One region of the Rhizobium sp. N621 genome, then DNA from elsewhere that is predicted to be linked to it. Evidence: riboswitches for the same ligand, from Rfam matches in the RefSeq annotation. Region 1 holds a riboswitch; each other region holds the start of a gene.
What was found. A riboswitch is a leader RNA that binds a small molecule or an ion and turns the genes downstream of it on or off. The one in region 1 is predicted to bind cobalamin.

Region 1 (5,499 bases):
GCGCATTGCTTCATCCTCAGTGAAAGCCAATTCCCCACAGGAACGAGCGCCGAGAATAACAATTCGTATGAAGAAGGGAACTGCTGTTGACGGCTCCAGTGTCCGCCTCCGGGTGCAATGCTGTGCCGACTTACCTGACGGAGGATTACCTGCATCTTCTGGATAAAATCTCGAAAATGCGCTAGGAATTGATCCAAGCTTATTAAGAGAAACACGTTAAGAGACAAGGTACGGCGGATGGACGCCACCTTTGACCGATCGACACTTTCTCATTCCCGGACAACGCCGTGAAACGCCGAAACCTGTCTCTTGCTCTTGTGCTTGCGCTGGCATCGCCGGCCGCCGCACAGAGCAGCGCTATTTGCAATGACTTGCGCGGTCGCCTTGCCGACCTACCACGATCGATCGGCAACAATAACGGTCCGGAAGCCCGCCAATACGCCAGCGCAATCGCCGAGCAAAACCTCGAATTGCGCAAAGTCCGCAACGATCTGCGCAGCTATGGCTGCACCTCAGGCAGCATGGTCGTGATCGGCGGTGAGAATGCCGATTTTTGCGCCGAGCTTTCTGACGCCGAAGCCCGGATGATCGAGAATATCCGCTATCTCCAGGACCGCCGCAACGAGCTGCGCAGCCAGGCCGGCGATGACGACGCGCGCCGAGAATTGACGGCGGCACTCGAACGCAATGGCTGCAACAGCGAAAATTTCTATGCCCCGACAGAGCGCAGCGCCAGCGAGCCCGCCCCAAGCGTAGAGGAACAGGCGATGCGCACCGACACATTCATCCCGCTCGGCGGCGGTGAAGAGGCCGATCCGCGTTATGGTCTGCCGAGGACCGAAATGTTTTCGCCGGTCAGCACCATCTGCGTTCGCAGCTGCGACGGCGGCTTCTTCCCGATCAGTTCGAACACCACCTCGGTCGATTTCGGCCGCGATGCCCAGACCTGCGCCAAGATGTGCCCCGGCATCGAGACCGAGCTCTTTTATCGCGACGTGACCAGCACCGAAGCCTCGAACATGATTTCGGCCGCAACGGGTGCGCCCTATAGCGCCATGAAGAACGCCTTCGCCTACAAGAACCGCGCGCCTGGCGAAAAAAATTCCTGCGCCTGCAATCTCACCGCCTATTACGAGGAGATGCGCGGCAAACAGGCCCTGAGCGAACCGCCGCAGCAGGGCTCGATCACGACGGTCCGCACCAATCCGCCGGCGAAAGATACCGCGGCAGCACCAGCCCCGCCGCAGCCATCCGTTCCCGAACGTCCCTACGACCCCACGCAGAACAAGGTCCGTCAGGTCGGCCCGCAATTCCTTGCCGGCGACCAGGGCTCGATCGACCTTGCCAATCCGGCAACGCCGGGCCCGCAACCACAACAGCAGTAATCGCTAAGGGTCGTTGCGTCCCCATCCATCATGGAACACGAGTTCCTCGAGCGGTAGCCGCTGCCGCCAACCTTTGACCGAGAGTTCCGGTTCATCATAAAGCCGGTCGACAAAGCCGGCACAGAGCCACGCGACCACCTCGATATGCTCGGGTATGCCGAGAATTGTTTTCAGGTCGCCTTCACGAAAGATGCTGACCCAGCCGATGCCGACCCCTTCGGCGCGGGCCGCAAGCCAGAGATTCTGGATTGCGCAAACGGTCGAATAGGAATCCATCCGCGGATTGTGCGTCCGTCCCAGCACCACGCTGCCGCCGCGGGTGGGATCGCAGGTCACGCATATGCCGAGCGGCGCCTCCACGATGCCTTCGAGCTTGAGGGAGCGGTAGGCCTGCCGCCGTTCGCCGTCGAACATCAGTGCCGCCTCTTCGTTGGCCTGTGCAAAAGCGTCCCGGACACGCGCGCGCACGGATTCGCTTTTCACCAGGATGAAGTTCCACGGCTGCATGAAGCCGACGGAGGGAGCGTGATGGGCGGCCATCAGAAGCCGCGCCACGACATCGTCCGGCAACGGATCGGGCAGGAACTGGCTGCGCACGTCGCGTCGGGTCAGGATCGCGTGATACACGGCCTCGCGTTCGGCCGGAGAAAAACCGGATGCCTCCGACAGGGCATCCTCAACAAAGGGTCGCATCGTCAAATCCCCAACAACGCAACCGCCCGCCGTCCGCGCGGGTTGGGTCTATCTTGCCAGGCCGGTCTTCTGACTTGGCGTCATCCGTCTGCCGCAGCCTTCCCGGCCAAAGCCAGTGGCATGATGAAGCGGCGGGCGTCGGCCTTACAGCGTTGGGCACGTTCCGGTCTTGCACCGGATTCCCGATTCTCCCGCGTGAAAGCGGGCACCTGACGAGGTATCTATTTCAGGAAAGCGCTTCGCGGGCAAGCGGAGGCAGCCGAGCCCGATGAGGCCGTTAGGCAAACAGCGATTTTTCCGCCTGACGTGCCGGTGAACAGGCGGCGGCCGGTCACGACCACGCTCGCAAATGCATTGGAGACTGCTGCACGCCCAAGCCCTCTTTCAGGCCGCAGATTCTGCGTGACAACGGAAGGCCGCCACGCTAAACACGCCGCATGTCGGTCACTTCTGTCTACGCCTCGCGATTTTATTGGTACCGCTGCTCCCAGCGGATGCGGGCCCGTGCGTAACTGAATTCGACGCGACGACCACCCGAACAGCCGCTAGTCTACCTGGCGGCTTTTTTGTTCCGCACGGTATGACCAAACAGGAGCCATGCCGTGCCCGATACCATTGATGATCTGCGTATCCTCGAAATCACCCCGCTCACCAAACCCGCAGATATCATCGCGGAAATCCCCCGAACCGTTGCCGTCAGCGAGACGGTGACCAGCAACCGTCATGCGATCCATCAGATCCTCGAGGGAGAAGACGACCGCCTGATCGTCGTCATCGGCCCCTGCTCCATCCACGATCCGGTTGCCGCACGCGAATATGCCGCGCGGCTGGCCGAGCAGCGACAGCGCTTCTCCAGTGATCTGGAAATCGTCATGCGCGTCTATTTCGAAAAGCCCCGCACCACGGTCGGCTGGAAGGGTCTGATGAACGACCCGCATCTCGACGGCAGCTACCGCATCGAGGAAGGGCTTCGCATTGCCAGGCGCCTGCTGCTCGACATCAACGCAATGGGCCTGCCCGCTGGGGTTGAATTCCTCGAGACGATCACGCCGCAATACATTGCCGACCTTGTCAGCTGGGGCGCGATCGGCGCGCGTACGACCGAAAGCCAGATCCATCGCCAGCTCGCCTCCGGCCTCTCCTGCCCGATCGGCTTCAAGAACGGCACCGACGGCGGCGTCCGTGTCGCGCTCGACGCCATCCTGGCCGCATCGCAGCCGCATCACTTCCCCGCCGTCACCAAGGACGGGCAGGCCGCCATTGCCTCGACGAAGGGCAACGAGGACTGCCACATCATCCTGCGCGGCGGCAAACAGCCGAACTATGAAGCGGACGATGTCGAAGCTGTGGTCGGCGAGGCCGTCAAGCTAGGCGTGACCCCGCGCATCCTGATCGATGCCAGCCATGCCAACAGCCGCAAGGATCCGATGAACCAGCCGCGCGTCGTCAAATCCGTGGCCTCGCAGATCGCCGCCGGCAACCGCCACATCAAGGGTATGATGATCGAGAGCAACCTCGTCGCCGGCCGCCAGGATCTCGTCCCCGGCAAACCGCTGGTCTACGGCCAGTCGATCACCGATGGCTGCATCGACTGGGACATGTCGGTCGCCGTACTGGAAGACTTGGCGAAAGCCGCTGGCGCGCGGCGCAAGGCGGCAGCGGCTTAATCAGCCGGGAAATAGCGCACATAAGCGAATTCTTCGCCATCAGGAGACCAGCAGGGCACATTGATCGTGCCCTGCCCACCGAAAAGTTCGAACAGCGTTTTCAGGTTGCCGCCATCCATGTCCATCAGCCGCAGCCGCACGTCGAGATCGCGCGGATGATCGAAAACCGAGGGGTCATAGGACAGGATCAGCACCTTGTCATTTTTCGGCGACGGATGGGCGAACCAATTGCCCTGATTGTCCGAGGTCACCTGCTCGAGGCCCGTGCCGTCGGGGTGGATACGCCAGATCTGCATCAGCCCGGTGCGGCTGGAATTGAAGTAGATCCATTGTCCGTCGGCCGAATAATCCGGTCCATCGTTGCGGCCTTCGCCATGCGTCAGCCGCGTCTCGGCGCCGCCGTCAACGGAAATGGTATAGATGTCAAAGAGATCGTCGCGGATGCCGCAATAAGCGAGCTGACGCCCGTCCGGCGACCAACCATGCCAGTAGGAGGGGTGGTTTTCAGTGACGAGCCGCGGCGTGCCGCCTTCGATCGGCAGGATATAGATGGCCGACTTGCCGAATTCGGTCTTGTCCGAGATGACGATTTCGGTGCCATCAGGTGAAATGCCGTGATCATTGTTGCAATTGACGGCAAAGCCCGTATCGACCCTGACCACCTCGCCGCCATCGAGCGGCAGCCGGAAGAGCAGCCCGTCGCCGTTGAGCAGCAGGTAGGAACCATCAGGCGAGAAGTTCGGCGCTTCCACCAGCCTGTCCGTTTGCCAGACCTCGCGAGCCCTGCCCGTCCCCACATTGTAGATCTCGACCGAGCTGCGCATGTTGCCTCACTGATATGTCGATTGCGTCAGCGATCGCGGAATCGATTGGTGATCGGATAGCGCCGGTCGCGGCCGAAATTCTTCTTGGTGATCTTCACGCCCGGCGCCGATTGCCGGCGCTTATATTCGGCGAGATAGAGCAGATGCTCGACCCGGTGAACGGTCGCTACGTCATGGCCGCGCGCGACGATCTCCTCAACAGCCATTTCCTTCTCCACCAGGCACTCGAGAATATCGTCGAGAACGGGATAAGGCGGCAGCGAATCCTGATCCTTTTGATCGGGACGCAGCTCGGCCGATGGTGCCTTGTCGATGATATTCTGCGGAATCACTTCACCCGACGGGCCTAGCGCGCCCGGCGGCACATTCTCGTTGCGCCAGCGGGCTAGCGCATAGACCTGCATCTTGTAGAGGTCCTTGATCGGATTGAAGCCGCCGTTCATGTCGCCATACAGCGTGGCGTAGCCGACCGACATTTCCGACTTGTTGCCCGTCGTCACTACCATCGCGCCGAACTTGTTGGAGATCGCCATCAGGATGACGCCGCGCGCGCGGCTCTGCAAGTTCTCCTCGGTGATTCCGCTCTCCGTACCCTCGAAGAGGTTGGACAGCGAGCTGCTGAAGCCGGTCACCGGCTGCTCGATCGGTACGATGTCATAGCGGCAGCCGAGCGCCTTGGCGCAGTCGGCTGCATCCTTCAGTGAATCTTCCGACGTGTAACGATAGGGCAGCATCACCGTTCGCACCCGCTCCTCTCCGAGAGCATCGACCGCGATCGCTGTGCAGATCGCTGAGTCTATGCCGCCGGAAAGGCCGAGAACGACAGTTTTGAAACCGTTTTTATTGACGTAGTCGCGGAAGCCAAGCAGGCAGGCGCGATAATCGGCCTCCTCACCCTCGGGGATACGCGCCATCGGCCCTTCGGCGCAG
Region 2 (5,499 bases), 130 kb from region 1:
CCTGCTGAGGGCAAACGAGGAGCTCAATCGCGAACGGACGCTGAATGGTGGCCCCGATATCGGGATTGATGTCGTCTTGCATCTCGGCGAGGTTTTTTACGGAAATGTCGGTGCCCAAGGCCGGCTGGACTTCACCGTGATCGGCAGGGCCGTCAACGAGGCTTCGCGGCTTGAAAAGCTGTGCGGAGCGCTTGAGCAGCCGCTGCTGCTGTCGGAGAGCTTCGCAGCGACCTGCGCCGTGCCCTGCGACTATCTCGGGTCTTTCGAGCTGCGTGGCGTTTCCAAGAGAGTCGACGTCTTCAGGCTTGCCGGCGCCGCTTCTTAAGGCTCGCTCAAATCTCGCCCGACACCTCGCGGCGGCGGCGGTCGAGTTCTTCGCTGTAGCGGCGCAGCGTGTGGCTTTCGCTGAGCTGTCCCACCACCTTGCGCTCGATCAGATTGTTGACGACGGCGAGCGCTTCGCTTTCGCTCTTGTCGAAGATCGCCGCCGCCTGCTTGGCATTCATCTGCGGCTGCAGGAAATCATTGCGGTAGCGGACGAAATCGGCAAGCGTCTGGCTCTCGTCCTGGGCGTCGGTCGGGTTGGCGTAGATCTCAGGCACCAGCACGAGACCGGCATATTTGTCGTTCTCCTCAACGAGAATGACGCGTTGGGTTGAGCCGATCGGGAAGGTCTTCTTGAACTCCTCCAACGAGATATCGGCCCTTGCCGTTTTCACGTCGGCGCGCATCAGCTTGTTCACCGTCAGATTGCGGATCCAGCCAACGTCGTGGGCGCTGCGGATGCTTTCGCCGCGCAGGTGGAAGCGCCATGTGGCAAAGGAGTAGCCGAAGGTCGAGCGCACGACGAGCGAGGAGGTGATGACGGCGGCAAGAACCAGTGCCGTGATCGGAAAATCACCGGTGATTTCGAGCGCCAGGAAGGTCATCGTCAGCGGCCCGCCAATGACGGCGACCGACAGGGAACTCATCCCGACCACGGCATAAATGACCGGCGTCAATGTCGCATCGGCGAAATAGGGAGCGCAATAAGCAAAGAGCTTGCCGAGCAGGGCGCCCATGAACAGCGAGGCGAAAAACAGCCCGCCCCTGAAACCGGAGCCGATCGAGATCGCCGAGGCAAGGGATTTCAGGAGGAAGAGACCGATCAGCGCCGGGATCGCCACGTCGCGGGACAGGTTGAGATGCAGCGCGCCGTGGCCGGCCGAAAGAACCTGGGGGGAGATCATGGCGAGAAGCCCGACGATGATGCCGCCGAGCGCCGGGCGAAAGGGCGGGGCGATCGAGCTTTTGCGCGCCACCTCCTCGATGAAGGCTACGCCCTGCATGAGGAGAATGCCAACGCCGGCGCAGAAGACGCCGAGCAGCAGCGCCGGGATATAATCGGCCGGCACGACCGAGCCGAAGCTGCCGATATCGATGGTGAAATCGCCCTCGACAAGCAACCTTGCGATGAGGGTTGAAACGAGGGCGGAGACGACGACCGGGGTCAACGACACGATGGTATAGGTGCCGATGATCAGCTCGAAGGCGTAGAAGGCGCCCGTCAGCGGCGCGTTGAAGGCGGCGGCGATGGCGCCGGCCGCGCCGCAACCGACGAGGATGCGCAGGTCCGAGCGGCGTAGCTGCAGCTTCAGGCCGAATTTGGAGGCGATGCCGGCGGCGAGCTGGGTATAGCCGGCCTCCAGGCCGACGGAGGCGCCGAAGCCGTTGGAGATCAGGTTCTGTACGGCAACGATGATGCTATCGGTCAGGGAGAGGCGGCCGCCATGCAGTGCGTTCGCCTCGATCGGGTCGACCATTGGTTTCTTGCGCCGTTTGGCGAGGACCAGGAGCAGTAGGCCGAGCAGGGCGCCACCGATGACGGGGGCGGTGAGCAGCAGCATCTTGTCCTCGATGGCAGACGCGCTCAGCCTGTCGCTGTCGGCGATGCCGAAAACAAGCTGGTGCAGTTGGTTGGAGACATAGCTCATGCCGGTCACGGCAAGGCCCGAAGCGATGCCGACGATGGCGCCTGTCAGCGACAGGCCAACTTCGCTGCGGCGCGTCAGCGCACGCAGCCGCCCCGGATCGAAGAAAACACGCAGCGTGCGCAGGCGGCGCCGATCCAATTTCATAAGCATGGCTAGACAACTAGGCGAGGAGAGGCCGGGTCAAGGGCGGAGGTGCGGTTGCCTTGCAACGCAATTGCGGCGAAAAGCCGACCGGCGGGTCAAATATTTATGACGTAAGCATCTGATAAAAGACGATATTTCCGGTAGAGTCAGTGGTGTTGGCTGGCCTTTCGCGCAACGTTGCGGGAAGGTGTTTGCGAAGGTCGGTTGACTTCACCCGCCGGCTTGCCTAACCATCCGAGGAATAACGGATGGTTCCGGATCGGCATTTCGCTTTCCGGATGAAAAGGGAATGTGACGGGGCGGACCCACATCGGGCGCCTTCATCACAGCCGACCCCGCGACTGTAGAGCGGTCAGGGTCTTCCATCCGGCATCGAACCCTTTCGGCTGGCGGGCTGCAATCGTGCAGGCGGGTGGGATGGGCGACATGCCGGAAAAGCCACTGGAAATGCATGGTGATCAACCGGGGTCGGACGCCTCTATCTCTACGAATCGTCCACCTTTTCATCGAGGCAGCCGGGAAGGCGAGGCAGATCCGCTGGCACGATCAGGGGCGACCGGGCTTCCGGTTCGCCCCGATCGCCGCCGATAACCGCGAGCCAGGAGACCTGCCTTCCGTGCCGGGCGAAAAGCCCAACCCTGGGCAAGAGACCCGCTGCCAGCACGGAGGTTGTTTTGGCTGAACGAACGAATTCAGTGCCGCCTGCGGTGGTGCGATACAGTGGCGGCGGTGCGGTGATTTCGGCCGCTTATGTCGAGTATGCGGGTGTCACAGCCTCGACGGCTAACGGCCACATCTTCTCTCCGAAGGCCGCTTCAGTATGACCACCACCCTCATCCTCGGCGGCGCGCGCTCCGGCAAATCCCGTTTTGCCGAAAATCTCGTTATGGCAAGCGGCCTCGAGCGCCACTACCTCGCCACCGGCCGTGCCTGGGACGAGGAGATGCGGACGCGTATTGCCCAGCACAAGGCCGATCGCGGCCCCTCCTGGACGACGCATGAGGAGCCCCTCGATCTCGTCGAGAAGCTTACCGCCATCGACGGCGAGAGGCGCATTGTGCTGATCGACTGCCTGACGCTCTGGGTGACCAATCTGATAATGGAGGAGCGAGATATCCCAGCGGAGTTTACGGCGCTCGCCGATTTCCTGCCTAGCGCCAGGGCGCGGATCGTCGTTGTTTCCAACGAGGTTGGCCTTGGCATCGTGCCTGACAATCGAATGGCGCGCGATTTTCGCGACCATGCCGGACGGCTGCACCAAATAATCGCGGCGAAGGCCGACGAAGTCTATTTCATCGCGGCCGGTCTGCCGTTGAAAATGAAGGGTTGAAGTTCCATGAACCAGCAGAAAATCCCCGCAACCGTCATCACCGGCTTCCTCGGCGCCGGCAAGACGACGATGATCCGCAACCTGCTCACCAATGCCGGCGGCAAAAAGATTGCGCTTATCATCAACGAGTTCGGCGATCTCGGTGTCGATGGCGAGGTGCTGAAGGGCTGCGGCGCGGAGAATTGCAGCGAGGACGATATCATCGAACTCACCAATGGCTGCATCTGCTGCACCGTCGCCGACGATTTCATCCCAACGATGACGAAGCTTCTGGAGCGCGAACAGCGGCCCGACCATATCGTCATCGAAACCTCCGGCCTCGCCCTGCCGCAGCCGCTGGTCGCCGCCTTCAACTGGCCTGATATCCGCACCCAGGTGACCGTCGACGGCGTCATTACGGTGGTCGACAGCGCGGCCGTTGCCGCCGGTCGTTTCGCCGACGACCATGATGCGGTCGAGGCGGCGCGTAGCGAAGACGACTCGCTCGATCATGAGAGCCCGATTGAGGAGCTGTTCGAAGACCAGCTCACATGCGCCGATCTCATCGTGCTCAACAAGACCGACCTGATCGATGGCGATGGCCTGGGCCGCGTGAAGAGCGAAGTTGCCTCCCGCGTCGCCCGCAAGCCGGTCATGATCGAGGCCATGAATGGCGAGGTGCCGGCCGGCGTGTTGCTCGGCCTCGGCATCGGCACGGAAGACGATATCGCCAACCGCAAGTCCCATCACGAGCTGGAGCACGAGGAAGGGACGCCGCACGACCACGACGAATTCGACAGCTTCGTTGTCGAACTCGGCGCCGTTTCCGATCCGACAGGCTTTGTCGAGAAGCTGAAGGACATCATCGCTGAGCATGACGTGCTGCGCCTCAAGGGCTTCATCGACGTTTCGAACAAGCCAATGCGCCTGCAGTTGCAGGCCGTCGGCAGCCGCATTGACCAGTATTTCGACCGCGCCTGGGCAGCGGGCGAGGCGCGCCGCACGCGCCTTGTCGTCATCGGCTTGCACGAAATGAACCAGGACGCGGTGCGCAAAGCGATCGAAGCGCTCATTCAGGGATAATCGATGCATCTGCTTCTGGCCCAGCAGGGAACGATCAGCGACGGCGAGGAGGCGATCGACCTCGGCCAGTCGCCGGGCGATATCCTGTTCCTGTCGGCTGCCGACACCGAGCTTGCCGCGATCGCGGCCGCCTATCGCGAGTGTGAGGGGATGTCGCATTCGCTGAGGCTCGCGAACCTGATGAGCCTCAAGCATCCGATGTCGGTCGATACCTATGTCGAGCGAACGGCCCGGCACGCCAAGCTGATCGTTGTGCGGGCGCTGGGTGGGGCGAGCTACTTCCACTATGCGCTGGAGGCGTTGCATGCGGCGGCAACCCGCAACGGTGCGCTGATCGCGGTGTTGCCTGGCGATGCCAAGCCGGATGCCGGGCTGGTTCCTTTCTCCAATGTTGACCTCGACGATCTCAACGCGCTCTGGGCCTATCTGATCGAAGGCGGCGACGCCAATGCGCGGGATTTTCTCACTTATGCATCGGCGATGCTGTCAGGGGCGGAGAAGCCGGCGCCGGCCGCGCCTTTGATGAAGGCTGGCATCTGGTGGCCGGGGCGGGGGCTGGTTGGAACTGAGGAGTGGAAGAGGCTGGTTTCTGGCACTTCTGCGGAAGCACCCCCCTCTGTCCTGCCGGACACCTCCCCCACAGGGGGGGAGATCGGCAAGGAGCGAGACCGTCGCCCTACATCAGTTGTTTGGAGAAGCCCTGTCGGCGACTCGATCTCCCCCCTTGTGGGGGAGATGCCCGGCAGGGCAGAGGGGGGTACCGCACGCGCGGACGAAGATAAGGGCGAACATTCGACGGAAAAGGTGGATACCGAACTTACGATCCGCTCTATCGTCGCCATCGCGTTCTACCGCGCCCTCGTCCAAAGTGGAGAAACCCGACCCATCGAAGCCCTGATCGAGGCGTTGCAAGCGCAGGGCCTGCACCCGCTGCCGGTCTTCGCCTACAGCCTCAAAGACCCCGTCTCCAAAGGAATCCTCGAATCCATC
Region 3 (5,499 bases), 1.5 Mb from region 1:
TCGGCTTCGTCAATCCTCGACACTGCGTTTGGCACGTCCCCTCTCCCCGTTTTTACGGGGAGAGGGTTAGAATGAGGGGCAAATCCTCAGAAGCGAAATCAAATCACAACGTACACGACACACACCCCTGCACTTCCGTACCCGAAAGCGCCATCTGGCGAAGGCGGATGTAGTAGATCGTCTTGATGCCCTTCTTCCAGGCGTAAATCTGCGCCTTGTTGATATCGCGCGTCGTCGCCGTGTCGCGGAAGAACAGGGTCAGCGACAGGCCCTGGTCGACATGCTGGGTCGCCGCCGCATAGGTATCGATGATCTTCTCCGCCCCGATCTCGTAGGCGTCCTGATAATAATCGAGATTGTCGTTGGTCATGAACGGGGCCGGATAATAGACCCGGCCGATCTTGCCTTCCTTGCGGATCTCGATTTTCGAGACGATCGGATGGATCGAGGAGGTCGAGTGGTTGATATAGGAGATCGAGCCCGTCGGCGGAACCGCCTGCAGGTTCTGGTTATAGAGCCCGGACGCCATGACAGCCGTCTTCAACTCCGCCCAATCGTCCTGTGTCGGAATATGAATTCCTGATTTGTCGAACAGCGCCTGCACCTTCTCGGTCGCCGGCTTCCATTCCTGCTCGGTGTATTTGTCGAAATAGTCGCCGCAGGCATATTTCGAATTTTCGAAGCCCTTGAAGCTTGTGCCGCGTTCGACCGCCAGCAGGTTCGAGGCGCGGATCGCGTGATAGGTCACCGTATAGAAATAGATGTTGGTGAAATCGACGCCTTCCTCCGAACCGTAGAAGATGCGCTCGCGGGCGAGATAGCCGTGCAGGTTCATCTGGCCGAGCCCGATCGCATGGCTCTCGTCATTGCCCTTCTCGATCGACGGCACCGAGGCAATATGGCTCATGTCGGAAACGGCCGTCAGCGCCCGGATCGAGGTCTCGATCGTCTTGCCGAAATCGGCGGAATCCATGGCTGCGGCAATGTTCAGCGAGCCAAGATTGCAGGAAATATCCTTGCCGAGATGCTTGTAGGAGAGGTCGTCATTGTATTCGCTTGCCTCGCTGACCTGCAGGATCTCGGAGCAGAGATTGCTCATCGAAATGCGCCCGGCAATCGGGTTCGCCCGGTTCACCGTGTCCTCGAACATGATGTAGGGATAACCACTCTCGAACTGAATTTCGGCGAGCACCTGGAAGAATTCGCGCGCCTTGATCTTCTTCTTCGAGATGCGAGCATCCGCCACCATCTCCCGGTACTTTTCCGTCACCGAAATCTCCGTGAAAGGCACGCCGTAGACGCGCTCCACGTCGTAAGGCGAGAACAGATACATATCCTCATTGTTTCTCGCGAGTTCGAAGGTGATGTCGGGCACGACGACACCGAGCGACAGCGTCTTGATGCGGATCTTCTCGTCGGCATTTTCGCGCTTGGTGTCGAGGAAGCGCATAATGTCGGGGTGATGAGCGTTGAGATAAACGGCGCCGGCTCCCTGACGGGCACCGAGCTGGTTGGCATAAGAGAAACTGTCTTCGAGCAGCTTCATCACCGGAATGATACCCGACGACTGGTTCTCGATCTGCTTGATCGGCGCGCCGGCCTCACGGATATTTGTCAGCGACAGCGCCACGCCGCCGCCGCGCTTCGACAATTGCAGCGCCGAATTGATCGACCGGCCGATCGATTCCATATTGTCCTCGACCCGCAGCAGGAAACAGGAAACCAGTTCGCCGCGCTGCTTCTTGCCGGCATTGAGAAAGGTCGGCGTCGCCGGCTGGAAACGGCCGGAAATGATCTCGTCGACCATGTCGCGGGCAAGGGCCTCGTCGCCCCGCGCCAAGGTCAGCGCCACCATGCAGATGCGGTCCTCATAGCGCTCGAGATAACGCTTTCCGTCGAAGGTCTTCAGCGTGTAGCTGGTATAATATTTGAAAGCGCCGAGGAAAGTGGGAAAACGGAATTTCCTGGCATAGGCCCGATCGAAAAGGTCGCGGACGAAATTGAAGGAATATTGGTCGAGCACCTCCTGCTCGTAATAGCCCTCAGTGACGAGGTAATCGAGCTTTTCTCGAAGATTGTGAAAAAACACGGTGTTCTGGTTCACATGCTGCAGGAAATATTGCCTGGCCGCCATGCGATCCTTGTCGAGTTGGATCTTGCCGTCATCGTCATAGAGGTTCAGCATCGCGTTCAGCGCGTGATAATCGAGCGTTTCAGCCGCCTTCAGCGGTTTTGCGCCCGCATCCCGCGTCAGATTTGTTCCCGTGTCCAAAATCGTCCCATCCCGTCTTTGACATTGGCGACATCCTCGGCCGTTCCCAGAAGCTCGAACCTGTAGAGATACGGCACCTGGCACTTCTTCGAGATGACATCGCCGGCTAGCCCGTAGGTCTCGCCGAAATTGCTGTTGCCCGCGGCAATCACGCCGCGGATGTTGGAGCGGTTTTCCGCATCGTTGAGGAAGCGGATCACCGGCTTGGGCACGGCTCCCTTTACGATCCCGGGGCCGCCGTCGCCGCAATAGGTAGGCAAGATCAGCACATAAGGTTCCCGGATATGGATGTCCTCAGCGCCAAGGGGAATGCGCGCCGCGCGCAGCCCCAGCTTCTCGACGAAACGATGGGTATTTCCGGATCGGCTGGAATAATAGACGATCAGCCCCATCGCTTTTCTCAGCTCAGGAAAGCGCGCTGATCATGTCGGGTCGGAAACCCGCCCAATGCTGGCTGCCGGCAACCACGACCGGAACCTGCATGTAGCCCATGCCGCGCACACGTTCGAGCGCTGCGGCATCCTGGGAAATATCGACGATTTCATAGTCCACGCCCAGGCGGTCGAGGGCGCGGTAGGTGGCGGTGCATTGGACGCAGGCCGGCTTGCTGTAAACGGTAACGCTCATCATGTTCCTCGTGATGTCAATGGATTCAGGACGCAGGGCTGGATCGGGCGCCGTACGGCGTCCGGGACAATGCTTGACAATGATGTGGCAAGGTTGGCGCTTTAAACGCCTGATATCATCCCTCGCAGGATGTGCGCGGGCGACGGCCTTGATGTTCTCGACATGACTTCAAACCCCGAAGTGCTCATGCGGACGTTCGGGGCAGCGCAACAGACGCGGATTCATTCCGCCTTCGTAGACGCGACCTTCCGGACACCCCGCCCGTGGACGTTTCGTTCGAGGCAGGTCTCCTGGCTCACGGGTCGAAGCACTCTGCCCCAGCCTTCCCAAGGCATCATGCCTCAGTGACCTGAAATCGGGCAGTTGCTCGCCGCTTACAGTTGCGGGGGCAGCTCCGGCATCGCCGCGCCATGATGGCGCCACGCACCGTATTCCCGTCTTAGCCCTCAATCCTCACGAATCGAGGGAACCTCGAACACTAGATATAGTACGCGAATCCAAATTCACGTCAACGGATGGTTTGTGCATTGCGTTACGGCAGGTTTGAAATCGCTGTATTCCTGTGAAAAACAGGGATAACGAAAGCTTAACGAAAACAGGCTGTGGAGAAGGCCTCGACGTGAACCGGCCGACAAGCTGGCTCCTAGGCTGCTGACAAAGCACTGCAACCCGCGACGTCATCCTCGGCCTTGTGCCGAGGATCTGCGCACGTCCAATTAAGCATCTGAAAATTAAACCGTTTTCCTGCCTGATAGTTGCGGTGGTTAGATGCTCGGCACAAGGCGGAACATGATGGAGGAGACTTTGTCAGCAAACTGAGAGCCGGCAGATGGCCGGCTCCGCTATTTTCGATTCCCCGGGTAGGCCGGAATCGGCAGTCTTCCCGCCGCCAGTCGGGTTCATACCTTTATCCGAAGCAATCGCAGCGCATTGATCGTCACCACCACGGTGGCGCCGGTATCGGCGAGGATCGCCGGCCAGAGCCCGGTAATGCCGGCGATCGTGGTCACCAGAAAGAAAGCCTTCAGCCCGAGCGCGATGGTGATATTCTGCAAGATATTGCGCATCGTGCGCTTGGAAAGCGCGATCATCCGCGCCACGTCGCCGACGCGTCCGTGCAGCACGGCGGCATCGGCCGTCTCCAGAGCCACATCCGTGCCGCCACCCATGGCGATGCCGATGTCGGCGGCGGCGAGCGCCGGCGCGTCGTTGATGCCGTCGCCGACCTTGGCGACGACGAAACCTTCGCGCTTCAATTCACCGACGACCCGCTGCTTTTCCTCGGGCATCATCTCGCCGCGCCAGTCGATGCCGAGCATGCCGGCGACGGCGGCCGCCGTCCGCTTGTTGTCGCCCGTCAGCATCATCGCCTTGACACCGGCCGCCTTGAGCGCCGAGAGCCCCACTTCGGCATCCTCGCGCGGCTCGTCGCGCATGGCGATCAGGCCGGCCGCAGCGCCATTGACGAGCAGCACCGATACGCTCTTGCCGTCATCATTGAGCCCTGCAATACGCGCCTCCTGTTCCGCGTTGAGCGCCCCACGCTCGCGTGCGGCAGGCGGCGACAAGAGATCCACTGTCTCGCCGCCGACTTTGCCGGTGACACCCTTGCCCGGCAGCGCTTCCAGTTCGAAGGCGGGCGGCACGGGCACGCCGTCCGCTTTGGCGCGGTGGAGAATCGCCAGTGCCAGCGGATGGCTGGAGCCCTGCTCGAGCACAGCCGCGCGCGACAGGAGCTGCGCCTCGCTCAATCCGAAGGAAAGGATGTCGGTGACCCGAGGCTTGCCTTCCGTCAGCGTGCCCGTCTTGTCGAAGGCGACCATCGTCACCTTGCCGAGCGTCTCCAGGACCGCGCCGCCCTTCATCAGCAATCCGCGCCGTGCGGCCGCCGACAGCGAAGCGGCGATCGCCGCCGGCGTCGAGATGACAAGGGCGCAGGGGCAGCCAATCAGCAGGATGGCAAGGCCTTTGTAGATCCATTCACTCCACGCGCCGCCGAAAAACAGCGGCGGAATGACCGCGACCAGTGCGGCGACGACGACGACACCTGGCGTGTAGTAGCGCGAAAACCGATCGATGAACCGCTCCGTCGGCGCCTTCGATTCCTGCGCTTCTTCCACCAGCTTGACGACGCGAGCAATGGTATTGTCGGCAGCGGCTGCCGTGACGCGAACCCTGAGCACCGCATCGCCATTGACCGTACCGGCATAGACGACGGCATCGACGCCCTTACGCACCGGCGTGCTCTCGCCCGTCACCGGAGCCTCGTCGATCGCGCTCTCGCCTGATACGATGACGCCGTCGGCAGAGATGCGGTCGCCGGGACGAACCATGATGACCGCGCCGACGGCAAGACTTTCCGCCGGCACCTCGCGCATCTGCCCATTGTCTTCGAGCAGCGCGGTCTTCGGCACCAGGGCCGTCAGCGACTGGATGCTTTCACGCGCCCTGCCCGCCGCCACGCCTTCGAGCAGCTCGCCGACGAGGAACAGGAATACGACCGTTGCCGCTTCCTCGCCCGCATTGATAACGACGGCGCCGACGGCGGCGATCGTCATCAGCATCTCGATCGAAAACGGCGTGCCTGACAAAGCCGCCAT

Region 2: it holds a riboswitch for cobalamin, as region 1 does, so the genes downstream of both, cobU (bifunctional adenosylcobinamide kinase/adenosylcobinamide-phosphate guanylyltransferase) here and bluB (5,6-dimethylbenzimidazole synthase) in region 1, are expected to answer to the same signal.
Region 3: it holds a riboswitch for cobalamin, as region 1 does, so the genes downstream of both, nrdH (glutaredoxin-like protein NrdH) here and bluB (5,6-dimethylbenzimidazole synthase) in region 1, are expected to answer to the same signal.

Annotation. Positions count from the first base shown of each region.
Region 1 covers NZ_CP013495.1:2,482,240-2,487,738, forward strand. Annotated here, with positions in the region: gene AMK00_RS12070 (YciI family protein) at 1-6, opposite strand, end outside; gene AMK00_RS12075 (DUF2865 domain-containing protein) at 288-1,385, shown strand; gene bluB (5,6-dimethylbenzimidazole synthase) at 1,389-2,078, opposite strand; cobalamin riboswitch at 2,121-2,306, opposite strand; gene AMK00_RS12085 (3-deoxy-7-phosphoheptulonate synthase) at 2,681-3,745, shown strand; gene AMK00_RS12090 (TolB family protein) at 3,742-4,569, opposite strand; gene AMK00_RS12095 (NAD+ synthase) at 4,596-5,499, opposite strand, start outside.
Region 2 covers NZ_CP013495.1:2,614,278-2,619,776, reverse strand. Annotated here, with positions in the region: gene AMK00_RS12750 (adenylate/guanylate cyclase domain-containing protein) at 1-325, shown strand, start outside; gene AMK00_RS12745 (chloride channel protein) at 333-2,123, opposite strand; cobalamin riboswitch at 2,350-2,498, shown strand; gene cobU (bifunctional adenosylcobinamide kinase/adenosylcobinamide-phosphate guanylyltransferase) at 2,938-3,447, shown strand; gene cobW (cobalamin biosynthesis protein CobW) at 3,454-4,509, shown strand; gene cobN (cobaltochelatase subunit CobN) at 4,513-5,499, shown strand, end outside.
Region 3 covers NZ_CP013495.1:3,996,054-4,001,552, forward strand. Annotated here, with positions in the region: gene nrdE (class 1b ribonucleoside-diphosphate reductase subunit alpha) at 104-2,272, opposite strand; gene nrdI (class Ib ribonucleoside-diphosphate reductase assembly flavoprotein NrdI) at 2,251-2,664, opposite strand; gene nrdH (glutaredoxin-like protein NrdH) at 2,678-2,899, opposite strand; cobalamin riboswitch at 3,163-3,388, opposite strand; gene AMK00_RS19200 (heavy metal translocating P-type ATPase) at 3,799-5,499, opposite strand, start outside.